One region of the Streptomyces sp. NPDC058092 genome, then DNA from elsewhere that is predicted to be linked to it. Evidence: predicted binding sites of a transcription regulator. Region 1 holds the regulator's gene; the other holds the start of a gene.

Region 1 (7,366 bases):
CTCATGGTGGCCGCGGCGGGCGGCCAGCAGACGGCGGACACCGGGCAGTCCCGCTTCCTCTCCCTGCTGTACGGGGAACTGGTGCCGCTGCCCGACGGCGGCGTGCGCTGCACCGTGGCCAGCGCGGGCCACCCGCTGCCGCTGCTGCTGCGGCCCGACGGCGAGGTGCGCCCGGCCGCCGAGCCGCAGATGCTGCTCGGGATCTTCGACGACGTCGCGTACGAGAGCCAGAGCTTCGACCTGGCACCGGGCGACAGCCTGCTGTGCGTCACGGACGGCGTGACGGAGCGGCGCTCCGGGGCGCTGATGTTCGACGACGGGGACGGTCTGGCCCGTGCGCTGGCCGACTGCGCCGGGCTGTCGGCGGACGGGATCGCGGACCGCATCAAGCGGGCCGTGCACGAATTCGCCGAGCGGCCGCCCGATGACGATCTGGCGCTGCTGGTGCTGCAGGCGGGGTGAGGCCAGGCGTCCGGGGACGGGCGGCTTCCGTGATCATGGACGTGGCCCGGGGTTCCCCGGCGGCGAGCGACAATGGGCGGTATGCCTTCCGTACTGCCCGATGGTGAACCCGTACCCGACGACGGGGCGCTGCCCCGCCATGCCCTGGAAGGCGCCGCCGACCGGCCGCTCGGCTTCTACCTGCATGTGCCCTACTGCGCGACCCGCTGCGGCTACTGCGACTTCAACACCTACACCGCCACCGAGCTGCGCGGCTCCGGCGGTGCGCTGGCCTCCCGGGACAACTACGCCGCCCACCTGATCGGCGAGGTCCGCCAGGCCCGCAAGGTCCTCGGCGACGATCCGCGTCCGGTCCGTACGGTCTTCGTCGGCGGCGGCACGCCCACGTTGCTGGCCGCCGGGGACCTGGTACGGATGCTGGGCGCGATCCGCGACGAGTTCGGTCTCGCGGACGATGCCGAGATCACCACCGAGGCCAACCCGGAATCCGTTGATCCGGCTTATCTGGCCGAGCTGCGCGAGGGCGGCTTCAACCGGGTCTCGTTCGGGATGCAGAGCGCGCGGCAGCACGTGCTGAAGATCCTGGACCGCACGCACACGCCGGGCCGGCCCGAGGCCTGTGTCGCCGAGGCACGGGAGGCGGGCTTCGAGCACGTCAACCTCGATCTGATCTACGGAACGCCCGGGGAGTCCGACGACGACTGGCGGGCCTCGCTGGACGCGGCGATCGGGGCGGGGCCGGACCATGTGTCGGCGTACGCGCTGATCGTCGAGGAGGGCACGCAGCTTGCCCGGCGGATCCGGCGCGGCGAGATCCCGATGACCGATGACGACGCCCACGCGGACCGGTACCTGATCGCGGACGAGGCGATGGCCGCGGCGGGCTTCTCCTGGTACGAGGTGTCGAACTGGTCCCGTACGCCCGAGGGCCGGTGCCTGCACAACGAGCTGTACTGGCGGGGCGCCGACTGGTGGGGTGCCGGTCCCGGGGCGCACAGCCATGTCGGCGGGGTGCGCTGGTGGAACGTGAAGCATCCGGGGGCGTACGCGCAGGCGCTGGCCGAGGGGCGGTCGCCGGGGGCCGGGCGCGAGATCCTCTCCGCGGAGGACCGGCGGGTCGAGCGGATCCTGCTGGAGCTGCGGCTCGTGGACGGGTGCCCGTTGTCGCTGCTGGCACCGGCGGGGCTGGCCGCGGCGGGCCGGGCGGTGGAGGACGGGCTGCTGGAGCCGGCGCCCTACGGGGAGGGGCGGGCGGTGCTCACGTTGCGGGGGCGGTTGTTGGCGGACGCGGTGGTGCGGGATCTGGTCGACTGAGGGGGCGGGCGGGGCACGGGTGCATGCGGGGCGCGGGTGCACCCGGACCCCCGCTCCTCAAATGCCGGAGGGGCTGTCCACCGGCGCCGTCACGAAGTCGATCAGGTGTTCCACGGAGCCCAGCAGGGCCGGCTCCAGATCCCGGTACGAGCGCACCGTGGACAGGATCCGCTGCCAGGCCGCGCCGGTGTTCTCCTCCCAGCCGAGCGCGCGGCACACGCCCGTCTTCCAGTCCTGGCCGCGCGGGATCACCGGCCAGGCGTTGATCCCCACGGACGACGGCTTCACCGCCTCCCACACGTCGATGTAGGGGTGGCCGACCACCAGCACGTTCGCGTCCGAGACCTGGTCCGCGATCCGGGACTCCTTGGAGCCGGGAACCAGGTGGTCGACCAGGACGCCGAGCCTGGCGTCCGGGCCGGGGGAGAATGCGCGCACGACGGCCGGGAGGTCGTCGATGCCTTCCAGGTATTCGACGACCACGCCCTCGATCCGCAGATCGTCGCCCCAGACCCGCTCGACCAGCTCCGCGTCGTGGCGGCCCTCCACATAGATCCGGCCCGCCCGCGCGACCCGGGCGCGCGCCCCGGGGACCGCGACCGAGCCCGAGGCCGTGCGCGCCGGGCGTACGGGCCCGGCGGCCGACGGCCGTACGAGCGTGACCACCCGGCCCTCCAGCAGGAAGCCGCGCGGCTCCATCGGGAACACCCGGTGCTTGCCGAAACGGTCCTCCAGGGTCACCGTCGGTCCCTGGGCCGTCTTCTCGCAGCGGATCACCGCACCGCAGAATCCGGTGGAGACCTCCTCCACGACCAGATCGGGATCGGCGGGGACCTCGGGAACGGGGGCGGACCTCTTCCATGGTGGGGTCAGGTCCGGCTGGTAGCTGCGCATCGGAAGACGATAGGACGGAAACCGGTCACGACACGCCGAAGAGGGTGGCCAGCCGGTCACGCTGCCCCCTGACGAACGCCGCGTCCACCACCGCCCCGTGCCCCGGCACGTACACCGCGTCCTCGCCCCCGAGTTCCAGCAGCCGGTCCAGCGCGGCCGGCCAGCGCGACGGGACCGCGTCCCGGCCCGCCTGCGGTTCGCCGGACTCCTCGACCAGGTCCCCGCAGAGCACCACCGCGGGGGAACCGGGCACGAGCGCGGCCAGGTCGTGACCGCTGTGGGCGGGGCCCACGTTCGCCAGCAGCACCTGGCGGCCGCCCCCCAGATCGAGCGTCCACTCACCGCACACCTCGTGGTGCGGCGCCACCACGACACCGGTGGCCTCCGCCGCGTCGTGCTCGGACACCCCGTGGCGTACCGCGGAGGCGTACAGGGCGTCCGCCCCGGCCTTCAGCAGGCCCGCCATGCCGACCGCCCCGTACACCTGGGCGCCGGAGAACGCCGCGGTGCCCAGCACATGGTCGAAGTGCGGGTGGCTGAGTGCGATATGCGTCACCTTGCGGCCGAGCAGGGCCTGTGCCTGAGCCCGTACTTCGGCGCCTTCGCGAAGTGTCGATCCGGTGTCGTAGAGCAGAACTCCCTCCGCTCCGGCCACCAGTGCGACGGTCGCATCCCATCCGGGCAGGCGCCGTCGCCCCATTCCGTGACCGAGTCGCTCCCAGCCGAACTCTTCCCAAGAGGCATCCATACCGCGACGCTATCGGCAACGACCTGCGCGGTCCCGAGGTAGCGTGGCCGGTCGCCCTTGCTAGGCCCCCACTCGGCCGCCGTACACTGGCGGGGGGATTGCTGGCACTCGCGACGACAGAGTGCCAGGCGGATTCCTGGGAATGAACCAGGTACGGCCCGAGAACCACCGAGGAACAGCTGGAGGTGTGCGCGATGCTCAGCGAACGCAGACTCGAAGTGCTGCGCGCCATCGTCCAGGACTATGTCGGCACCGAGGAGCCCGTGGGTTCCAAGGCGCTCACCGAGCGGCACAAGCTGGGGGTCTCCCCGGCCACCGTGCGCAACGACATGGCGGTGCTGGAGGACGAGGGCTTCATCGCCCAGCCCCACACCAGTGCGGGACGCATCCCGACGGACAAGGGCTACCGGCTCTTCGTCGACAAGCTCGCGGGCGTCAAGCCCCTCTCGTCGCCGGAACGCCGTGCCATTCACAACTTCCTCGACGGCGCGGTCGACCTCGACGACGTCGTGGGCCGTACCGTACGGCTGCTCGCGCAGCTGACCCGGCAGGTCGCCATCGTGCAGTACCCCTCGCTGACCCGGTCCACGGTGCGGCATGTGGAGCTGCTGTCGCTGGCGTCCGCCCGGCTGATGCTCGTGCTGATCACGGACACCGGCCGGGTCGAACAGCGCATGATCGACTGCCCCGCCCCGTTCGGTGAGACGTCTCTCGCCGATCTGCGGGCCCGGCTCAACAGCCGGGTCGTCGGGCGCCGCTTCGCGGATGTCCCGCAGCTGGTGCAGGATCTGCCGGACTCATTCGAGGGCGAGGACCGGGGAACGGTCTCCACCGTGCTCTCCACCCTGCTCGAAACCCTCGTCGAGGAGACGGAGGAGCGGCTGATGATCGGCGGCACCTCCAACCTCACCCGCTTCGGGCACGACTTCCCTGTGATGATCCGGCCGGTGCTGGAGGCACTGGAGGAGCAGGTCGTGCTGCTGAAGCTGCTCGGCGAGGCCAAGGACTCAGGCATGACCGTACGAATCGGGCACGAGAACGCCCACGAGGGGCTCAACTCCACGTCCGTCGTCGCGGTCGGCTACGGTTCGGGCGACGAGGCAGTCGCCAAACTCGGCGTGGTCGGACCGACCCGCATGGACTACCCCGGAACGATGGGAGCGGTACGCGCAGTGGCACGTTACGTCGGACAGATCCTGGCGGAGTCGTAAGTGGCCACGGACTACTACGCCGTACTCGGCGTGCGCCGCGACGCATCTCAGGACGAGATCAAGAAGGCATTCCGGCGGCTCGCTCGCGAGCTGCATCCGGATGTGAACCCCGATCCGAAGACCCAGGAGCGGTTCAAGGAGATCAACGCCGCCTACGAGGTGTTGTCGGACGCGCAGAAGAAGCAGGTCTACGACCTCGGCGGCGATCCGCTGTCCGCCTCCGGCGGCGGTGGCGCGGGCGGATTCGGACAGGGTGGCTTCGGCAACTTCTCCGACATCATGGACGCGTTCTTCGGTACGTCGTCGCAGCGCGGGCCCCGTTCGCGCACCCGGCGCGGCCAGGACGCGATGATCCGGCTGGAGATCGATCTCGCCGAGGCCGCGTTCGGCACCACGAAGGACATCCAGGTCGACACGGCGGTCGTCTGTACGACCTGCAACGGTGAGGGCGCCGCACCCGGCACCTCCGCCCAGACCTGTGACATGTGCCGCGGCCGCGGTGAGGTCTCCCAGGTCACCCGGTCCTTCCTCGGCCAGGTCATGACCTCGCGGCCCTGCCCGCAGTGCCAGGGCTTCGGTACGGTCGTGCCGACCCCGTGCCCGGAGTGCGCCGGCGACGGCCGCATCCGGTCGAGGCGCACGCTCACCGTGAAGATCCCCGCCGGTGTCGACAACGGCACCCGCATCCAGCTCGCGGGCGAGGGCGAGGTCGGCCCCGGCGGCGGCCCGGCCGGCGACCTGTACGTGGAGATCCACGAGCTGCCGCACTCGGTGTTCCAGCGCCGCGGCGACGATCTGCACTGCACGGTCACCATCCCCATGACGGCGGGCGCGCTCGGCACCAAGGTGCCGCTGGAGACGCTCGACGGCCTGGAGGAGGTCGACATCCGGCCCGGCACGCAGTCGGGCCAGTCGGTCCCGCTGCACGGCCGCGGCATCACGCATCTGCGGGGCGGCGGGCGCGGCGATCTGATCGTGCATGTCGAGGTCATGACCCCGACGAAGCTGGACCCGGACCAGGAGCGACTGCTGCGGGACTTCGCGAAGCTGCGCGGCGAGGAGCGGCCCACCGGCCAGTTCCAGCCCGGGCAGCAGGGGCTGTTCTCCCGTCTGAAGGACGCCTTCAACGGCCGTTGACGGTCCCTGTACAGGTTCGTGCACACGGATTCGTCCACCGTCCCTGTGCACCGTTCCTGCGTACCGGTTCCTGCGCATCGTCCCTGAACGCTGTTCCTGAACGCCGGACGGGCTCGCTTGCCGAGCCGTCCGGCGTTCGAGGACAGATTTAAGGACAAAGAGGACCCGGGGCTGGGCACGCCGAGGCGTACGGGACGTGACACGATGCGGTCATGTCATCCGTGTTGACCGATCTCTGCCGGTATCCGATCGTGCAGGCCCCGATGGCAGGGGGTGTCTCCTGTCCGCAGCTCGTCGCGGCCGTCGCCGAAGCGGGCGGTCTTGGCTTCCTTGCCGCCGGGTACAAGACGGCGGACGGCATGTACCACGAGATCAAGCAGCTGCGCGGGCTGACCGGCCGGCCCTTCGGCGTCAATCTCTTCATGCCGCAGCCCGCACTCGCCGATCCGAGCGCCGTCGAGGTGTACCGGCATCAACTCGCCGGTGAGGCCGCCTGGTACGAGACGCCGCTCGGCGACCCGGACTCCGGCGGCGACGACAACTACGACGCCAAACTCGCGATCCTCCTGGAGGACCCGGTCCCGGCCGTCTCGTTCACCTTCGGCTGCCCGACCCGGGACACCCTCGACGCGTTCACCGGGGTCGGCACGTACACCGTCGTGACGGTCACCACGCCCGAGGAGGCCCAGGCCGCCCAGCGGGCGGGCGCCGACGCGGTCTGCGTCCAGGGCATAGAGGCGGGCGGCCACCAGTCCACCCATCGCGACGACCCGCAGACCGACGGCACCGGGATCGGAGTCCTCTCCCTGGTGACCCAGGTCCGCGAGACCGTACAGATGCCGGTCATCGCCGCGGGCGGGCTGATGCGCGGCTCCCAGATCACGGCGGTGCTCGCCGCGGGCGCGGAGGCGGCGCAGCTCGGCACGGCGTTCCTCGTCTGCCCCGAGTCCGGGGCGAATCCGCTGCACAAGCAGGCGCTGACCAACCCGCTGTTCGTACGGAGCGCCCTGACCCGGGCCTTCTCCGGCCGCCCGGCCCGCGGCCTGGTCAACCGCTTCATGCGTGAGCACGGCCCGTACGCCCCCGCCGCCTACCCTCAGGTCCACTATCTGACCGCCGGTCTGCGCAAGGCGGCGGCCAAGGCCGGCGACGCCCAGGGCATGGCGCTGTGGGCGGGTCAGGGGCACCGGCTGGCCCGCGAGCTGCCCGCCGGCCGGCTGATCGAACTGCTCGTCGAGGAACTGGACGCCGCACGGACGGCCGTGAACACAGGGAGTACGCAGTGACCGCACCGGTCTTCGTCGTCGAACAGGTCCCCGACGGGCCCGAGTTCGTCCTGGAAGGATCCGAGGGGCGGCACGCCGTATCGGTCAAGCGGCTGCGCGCCGGTGAGGACGTCGTGCTGACGGACGGCCACGGCCGGTGGACGCGAGGGGTCGTCAGGGCCGCCGAGGGCAAGGACCGGCTCGTGGTCATGGACCTGGCGACGGTCCGCGAGGAGCCGTGGCCCACACCCCGTATCACCGTCGTCCAGGCGCTGCCCAAGGGCGACCGCGGCGAGCTCGCGGTCGAGACGATGACGGAGACCGGTGTCGACGCG
Region 2 (7,366 bases), on a different contig from region 1:
CGGGCTGATCGGCATCATCAAGGCCTTCGCGCACCGCCGTTGGGTGCTGCGGGTGCTGATCGGGGCGCCCGCTCCGGAGCCGCTGCTCTCCGTCGGGGGCGGCGCGCACCGCTGAGTCCGGACCTATCCTGACCGGTACCTGAGTCGCACAGGGGGAGGAGTGTCACATGGAGTGGTACTGGTGGGTGCTCATCATCTTCTGGACGGGCGGCTTCGGGTGGGCTGTCGACAACGTCCGTACCGCACTGCGCAACCGGCACACCCGCAAGCTGGAGCTGCTGGAGGCGGCCAAGCAGGAGCGGCTGGCCGTCGAAGCGGCCCACCGGCCGCCGGAGCCGGTCTGCGGCTGCACGCACCATCTCGCCAAGCACGACAAGCGGGGCAAGTGCCATGAGCGGGTCGAGGTGCCGACGGCCTGGGACGAGTCGAAGAAGCCGGTCCGCTTCGAGTCGGGGCAGTGCAACTGCCAGCAGTACGTGGGTCCTCAGCCGCTCTCCCAGGTGTACGCCGAGGACCTGACCGACCTGGCCTAAGACGCCTCCGGCCGCACGGGGTGACCGATCAGCATCGTCGGGGCCCCGGCCACCCGGGTCAGGAAGACCGTCGCGGCGTTCGGCCCCTGGAGCTTCATCCTGCGGCGCAGCTCCTCCGGCTCGACGGCCGAGCCGCGCTTCTTCACCGTCAGGACGCCGACCTTCCGCTCCCGCAGCAGCGCCTTCAGTTTCTTCATGTTGAACGGCAGCCGGTCGGTGATCTCGTACCCGGTGGTGTACGGGGAGTCGTACGGCTCGTCGCTCGTGACGTACGCGATGGTCTCGTCGATCAGCCGGCCGTCGCACCGCGCCACGATGTCGGCGACCAGATGGGCGCGGATGACGGCCCCGTCCGGCTCGTACAGGTAGCGGCCGACCGGCCCCACGGGCGGGGCGGGCAGCGGAGCCGCGGACGACAGGGTGGCGCGGGCCGGGAGCACGGTGGCGCGGTACGAACCGGGCGCGAAGCCCTCGCCGAACCAGAGCACCGCCTCCTTCACGTCGCCGCCGTCCGAGATCCACTCGGCCTCCGCCCGTGCCGGGATCGCCTCGTGCGGGATGCCGGGGGCGATCTTCAGCGCGGCGCGGGGGGCGCCGAGCGCGGCACCGGTCGCCCAGGAGAGCGGCGGTGAGTACGCCTCGGGGTCGAAGATCCTGCCCCTGCCGCCGCGCCGGGCCGGGTCGACGAAGACCGCGTCGTACGGCGAGGTGTCGATCTCGGTGACGTCGGCGCACCGCACCTCGATCAGGCCGTCCAGGCCGAGCGCGGCGGCATTGGCGCGGGCCACCTCGGCGGTCAGCGGGTCGCGGTCCACGGCGAGGACGGAGATGCCCGCCCGCGCGAGCGCGATCGCGTCGCCGCCGATCCCGCAGCAGAGGTCGGCGACGCGCCGCACCCCGCCCGCCGCCACGAACCGCCGCGCGCGATGGGTGGCCACCGACGTACGGGTCGCCTGCTCGACGCCGTTCGGCGTGAAGAACATCCGGTACGCGTCCTCGGCGCCGAATTTCGCCACCGCCCGCTGGCGCAGCCGCGCCTGCCCCAGCGCCGCCGAGACCAGGGGGGCCGGGTGGTCGCGGCGCAGCCGGGTGGCGGTGGCGAGCTCCTGGGCGGGGTCGTACGACCGCAGCTCGTCCAGGAGCGCCGCACCTTCGGGGGTGCGCAGGGCCATGAAGGAGGCGAGGGGGGAGTCGGCGCCGGACGGGTCGTTCGGGCTGCTCGGGTCGTTCGGGTCGTTCGGAGCGAGAGCGTTCACCCGCCCCATTGTGAGCCAGCCGGGTTGACCGGCGGACCCGGCGGCGGTGTCGGGCGGGGGGTGCCCATCCCCTGCTGGCAGGATGCGACGCCATGCGTCTTGTACGACAAAAGGAAGAATTAGCCGTGAAGCGGAACGAATCGGTTGCGCGCGCATCCGGGCGCGCACGACGGCCCGGCGGGCACCGGCCCGTCTGCGCGGTCCTGGCCGCGCTCCTGATCGCCGCCGTCGGCTCCGGCTGCGCCTCCGGGACCGACGGCCGGGCCGACGCCGAACACCGCGCCCGGCCCTCCGCCGGACTCCCGGGCGGTCCGGGACTCCCGGGTGGTCCCGGGCAGATGGCAGGCCCCGAGCGGCCGGCCGGGCAGGGCCGCGCACCCGCCGGTCCCTATGAGAACGCGAAGTTCGGTCCGGCCGTACGGGCGGCCCTCGCCAAGAAGTGGAGGCTGGACCGGCCACCCCTGATCGCACCCCCGCCGCCCGCCGTCAAACCGCACATCACCACTCGGGAGGGCTTCGAGGTGAACGGCGGCGACGACTCGCTGCCGCCGGTCTTCACCACCGTCCCGACCAAGGACCGGGTCGTCTTCCTGACCATGGACGACGGGTCCGAGAAGGACCCCGAACTGCTCCGGATGATGGACGAGCTGGACATCCCGTACAGCGCCTTCCTCAGCGACTCGGAGGTGCGCGACAACTACGGGTACTTCGGGGAGGCGCAGCGGCTGGGCGTCGGCCTCAACAACCACACGCTCAGCCACCCGTACCTTCCCGGACTCTCGTACAGCGAGCAGAAGCGCGAGATCTGCGGCCAGCAGGCCATCCTCGAGAAGCAGTACGGGAAGCGCCCCGTCCTCTTCCGTCCGCCGTACGGCAACTACAACGGGGACACGCTCCGGATCGCGAAGTCCTGCGGCATCGAGGCCGTGCCGCTCTGGAACGCGGAGGCGTTCCCGGACCACATGGAGTGGCGCGGGGACCAGGACCTGCGCCCCGGCGACATCATCCTCACGCACTTCCGGGGCCGGGGGGCGTGGGGCGCGGACATGGCCGACCTGGTCCGCGCGGTCATGAAGACCGTCACGGACCAGGGGTACGCCGTGGCCCGGCTGGAGGACTACGTATGAGAAGGGCGTACCGGCTGCTCGCCGGCCTGCTGGCAGCCGGTGCGCTCCTGACCACCACTGCCGGGTGCGCGCAGTCGGTCGCCCCGATCGAACGTCTGGGCCGCAAGGCCGCACAGAAAGTGACCCACTCGGGGCCGGCCCCCGCGGCGGGCCCGCAGACGCATCCGCACGGTGATCGGGGTGATCGCAGCGGCCGCCGTGACCGCCGTGACCGCCGTGACCGCCATGACCACGGTGACCACGGTGACCACGGTGACCACGGTGATCACGGGGCGCCGGGATCGCTGGTCGTCATCGCCTGCCCTCAGCCGCCGGAGTCCAGGCACTCGTGGTTGTCGCCGCCGCTGAGGCACTGGTGGCCGGACCGGCCGGGATCGCCCGAAGGGGTGGAGGCCGGCGCCGGGTGCGAGCGGCGGTAGTCCTCGTGCCCGACGTGCACCGTCGCCACGCACAGCAGGAGCACGACCGGGATCTGGATCGCCCCCGCCCAGGGCCAGTTCTCGCGGATCAGCACCACGGCGATCAGCGCGACCACCGCCGCGATCGCGCCGAAGACGAGGACGGGCGTCCAGTCCATCGGCGGCGGGCCCGTCGTCTCCGGACCACCGGGGTCCCACCGCGACAGGGTCAGGGAGTGGGCGGCGACCGCGCAGATCAGCCCCTCCAGGAGCAACAGCAGCAGACCCAGCACCACATCGAGACAGCCGTTCACGGCGCGCGAGCCGTGCCGGGGCCGCGGGGGCCGTGGAGTCGACTGCCGGGACGGAGATTCGGACATGTTCACACGGTTGTACGGAACGCCGCGGTCCGTACGACCGTTGTCCCAGTGTTGTCCAGAACGTTGTCCAGACTGTTGTTCGAGCGGTGCCCCGGTCGGCGCGTGGCGCAGGGCGGGAGCGGGGCGCCGGTGGACGCCACGACCGCGTGAATTGGCACTCCGCTTGACCGAGTGCTAATCGCGGTCATAGTCTCGGTGCTGGCACTCACCACTGGAGAGTGCCAGCAGTACTGTGCGACTGGCAGGTCCGGCACCCGCGACGACGGATCCACCTGGTCGCCACCCAAAGACTGTTACCCCGTGAGATCTCCGAAGGGGGAGACCGGATCGTGTCGACCGCCAGCACCAAGGTTGCGATCAAGCCGCTCGAGGACCGCATTGTGGTCCAGCCGCTCGACGCCGAGCAGACCACGGCCTCCGGCCTGGTCATTCCGGACACCGCCAAGGAGAAGCCCCAGGAGGGCGTCGTCCTGGCCGTGGGCCCGGGCCGCTTCGAGAACGGCGAGCGCCTTCCGCTCGACGTCAAGACCGGCGACGTCGTGCTCTACAGCAAGTACGGCGGCACCGAGGTGAAGTACAACGGCGAGGAGTACCTCGTCCTCTCGGCCCGCGACGTGCTCGCGATCATCGAGAAGTAATTCACCCACGTTTGCTTCTGTTCTGCGCCCCTGGCCCCCTGCGAATAACCAGCCGGGTGGCCGGGGGCGCAGTTCGTTTGAGAGGAAAGCTCACCAGCCATGGCGAAGATCCTGAAGTTCGACGAGGACGCCCGTCGCGCCCTTGAGCGCGGCGTCAACAAGCTTGCCGACACGGTCAAGGTGACGATCGGCCCCAAGGGCCGCAACGTCGTCATCGACAAGAAGTTCGGCGCTCCCACCATCACCAACGACGGTGTCACCATCGCGCGCGAGGTCGAGCTCGACGACCCGTACGAGAACCTCGGTGCCCAGCTGGTGAAGGAGGTGGCGACCAAGACCAACGACGTCGCGGGTGACGGTACGACCACCGCCACCGTGCTGGCCCAGGCGCTCGTCCGCGAGGGTCTGCGCAACGTCGCCGCGGGTGCTTCCCCGGCCGCCCTGAAGAAGGGCATCGACGCCGCGGTCAAGGCTGTGTCCGAGGAGCTCCTCGCGACCGCCCGCCCGATCGACGACAAGTCCGACATCGCCGCCGTGGCCGCGCTCTCCGCGCAGGACTCGCAGGTCGGCGAGCTCATCGCGGACGCGATGGACAAGGTCGGCAAGGACGGTGTCATCACCGTCGAGGAGTCCAACACCTTCGGTCTGGACCTCGAGTTCACCGAGGGCATGGCCTTCGACAAGGGTTACCTGTCCCCGTACATGGTGACCGACCAGGAGCGTATGGAGGCCGTCCTCGACGACCCGTACATCCTGATCCACCAGGGCAAGATCGGCGCGATCCAGGAGCTGCTCCCGCTGCTGGAGAAGGTCATCCAGGCCGGTGGCTCCAAGCCGCTGCTGATCATCGCCGAGGACGTCGAGGGCGAGGCCCTGTCGACCCTCGTCGTCAACAAGATCCGTGGCACCTTCAACGCCGTCGCGGTGAAGGCCCCGGGCTTCGGTGACCGCCGCAAGGCCATGCTCGGCGACATCGCCACCCTCACCGGTGCGACCGTCATCGCCGAGGAGGTCGGCCTCAAGCTCGACCAGGCCGGTCTGGACGTGCTGGGCACCGCCCGCCGCGTCACCGTCTCCAAGGACGACACGACGATCGTGGACGGCGGCGGCGAGCCCGGCGACGTCAAGGGCCGGGTCAACCAGATCAAGGCCGAGATCGAGGCCACGGACTCCGACTGGGACCGCGAGAAGCTCCAGGAGCGCCTCGCGAAGCTGGCCGGCGGCGTGTGCGTGATCCGTGTCGGTGCCGCCACCGAGGTGGAGCTCAAGGAGAAGAAGCACCGTCTGGAGGACGCCATCTCCGCGACCCGCGCCGCGGTCGAGGAGGGCATCGTCTCCGGTGGTGGCTCCGCTCTGGTCCACGCCGTCAAGGTCCTCGAGGGCAACCTCGACAAGACCGGCGACGAGGCCACCGGTGTCGCGGTCGTGCGCCGCGCCGCCGTCGAGCCGCTGCGCTGGATCGCCGAGAACGCCGGCCTCGAGGGCTACGTCATCACGTCGAAGGTCGCCGAGCTCGACAAGGGCCAGGGCTTCAACGCCGCGACCGGCGAGTACGGCGACCTGGTGAAGGCCGGCGTCATCGACCCGGTCAAGGTCACCCGCTCCGCGCTGGAGAACGCCGCGTCCATCGCGTCGCTGCTGCTCACGACCGAGACGCTGGTCGTCGAGAAGCCGGCCGAGGAAGAGGCCGATGCCGGTCACGGCGGCCACGGCCACTCGCACTGACGCGTAGCTCCGCCCAGCCACTGAGGCCCGGTACCCCGTCGCGGGGTACCGGGCCTCTGGCGTGTGCTGCCCCGTGACGGGGGATCCGCCCGCACACCAGGCCCGTTCGGCGATTGAGGAGCGGGGTCCGGGCAGAGCCCCGGTTCAGGGAATGGGGCGGGTACGGGACAAAGCCCCGCGTCACGCCGAGCGCGGCAGCGTTCCCGCCAGCACCGGAGCCGCGAACGGCAGGCCGGTCGCGTACCGCTCCAGCTCGTCCAGCGCCTCGTCGGCCATCCGGTACAGCTCATTGCCCAGCGAACCCGCCACATGCGGAGTGAGCAGCACATTCGGCAACTCGTACAACGGTGAATGCGCGGGCGGAAGTTCGGGCTCCGTCACATCCAGCACCGCGTGCAGCCGCCCGCTCGTCAGCTCGGGCAGCAGCGCGCCCTCGTCGATGAGCGAACCCCGCGCCGTGTTGATCAGGGTCGTCCCGGTCGCCATGGCCGACAGCTGCGCCGCGCCGATCAGATGGTGCGTCTCGGGGAGCTGCGGCGCGTGCACCGAGACGACCGAGCTGCTCGCGCACAGCTCGTCGAGCGAGGAGAGCCGGGCGCCGAGCCGCGCTGCCTCCGTGACGTCCACGTACGGGTCGTACAGCAGGACGTCCAGATCGAAGGGGCGCAGCAGCTCGATCACCCGGCGGCCGATACGCGAGGCGCCGATGATGCCGACCGTGCGGCGGTAGTTGCCGGTGCCGTCGAGCTCCGCGAGCCAGTCGTGCTCGGTGCGCAGCGCGCGGTAGCGGTCCGCGGAGTGCAGGACGCGCTTGTTCGCGAACAGGATCGCGGCGAGGGTGAATTCGGCGACCGGCAGCGCGTTGGCCCCGGCCGCCGAGGTGACGGCGATCCCGCGCTCCCAGCAGGCGTCGGTGATGTGGTGCTTCACGGAACCGGCCGCGTGCACCACGGCCCGCAGCCGGGGCGCGGCCGTCAGCACCTCGGCGGTGAGCGGCGTCGCGCCCCAGCAGGTGAACAGCACCTCGGCATCGGCGAGCGCGGCGGCCACCTCGGGCGTCGGGTCGGCCAGGTCGTGGGCGACGAGGTGCGGGTCGGTGCGGGTGAGGGCGGTCAGCCGGGTGCGGTGGTGGTCGGTGAGGAGGCGTGCGGCGATGCCGGGGCCCATCGCGAGCAGGGCGGCCGGCCGGTTGTCAGTGGCGTGGGGCATGGTGGAACTCGTACTCCTCAGGGCTCGCGCGAGAGTCACTTGACGCTGCCGGCGGTCAGACCGGCCTTCCAGTGCCGCTGCAGCGAGACGAAGGCGACGA

What was found. The regulator HrcA, encoded in region 1, represses chaperone genes, less so after heat shock. The targets are predictions, from matches to a motif close to TTNGCACTCNGNNNNNCNGAGTGCNAA.
Region 2: the regulator HrcA is predicted to act here: its motif matches at 3,846-3,872, upstream of groES (co-chaperone GroES).

What each region holds. Positions count from the first base shown of each region.
Region 1 covers NZ_JBHVSY010000011.1:66,597-73,962, reverse strand. Annotated here, with positions in the region: gene ACFVV1_RS19775 (SpoIIE family protein phosphatase) at 1-462, shown strand, start outside; gene hemW (radical SAM family heme chaperone HemW) at 535-1,776, shown strand; gene ACFVV1_RS19765 (DUF3097 domain-containing protein) at 1,834-2,670, opposite strand; gene ACFVV1_RS19760 (MBL fold metallo-hydrolase) at 2,696-3,418, opposite strand; gene hrcA (heat-inducible transcriptional repressor HrcA) at 3,613-4,629, shown strand; gene dnaJ (molecular chaperone DnaJ) at 4,630-5,766, shown strand; gene ACFVV1_RS19745 (nitronate monooxygenase) at 5,979-7,052, shown strand; gene ACFVV1_RS19740 (16S rRNA (uracil(1498)-N(3))-methyltransferase) at 7,049-7,366, shown strand, end outside.
Region 2 covers NZ_JBHVSY010000017.1:113,175-120,540, forward strand. Annotated here, with positions in the region: gene ACFVV1_RS26240 (hypothetical protein) at 1-115, shown strand, start outside; gene ACFVV1_RS26245 (hypothetical protein) at 168-533, shown strand; gene ACFVV1_RS26250 (methyltransferase domain-containing protein) at 530-1,798, opposite strand; gene ACFVV1_RS26255 (polysaccharide deacetylase family protein) at 1,882-2,916, shown strand; gene ACFVV1_RS26260 (hypothetical protein) at 2,907-3,185, opposite strand; gene ACFVV1_RS26265 (DUF6234 family protein) at 3,221-3,694, opposite strand; gene groES (co-chaperone GroES) at 4,024-4,332, shown strand; gene groL (chaperonin GroEL) at 4,432-6,057, shown strand; gene ACFVV1_RS26280 (hydroxyacid dehydrogenase) at 6,238-7,266, opposite strand; gene ACFVV1_RS26285 (carbohydrate ABC transporter permease) at 7,302-7,366, opposite strand, start outside.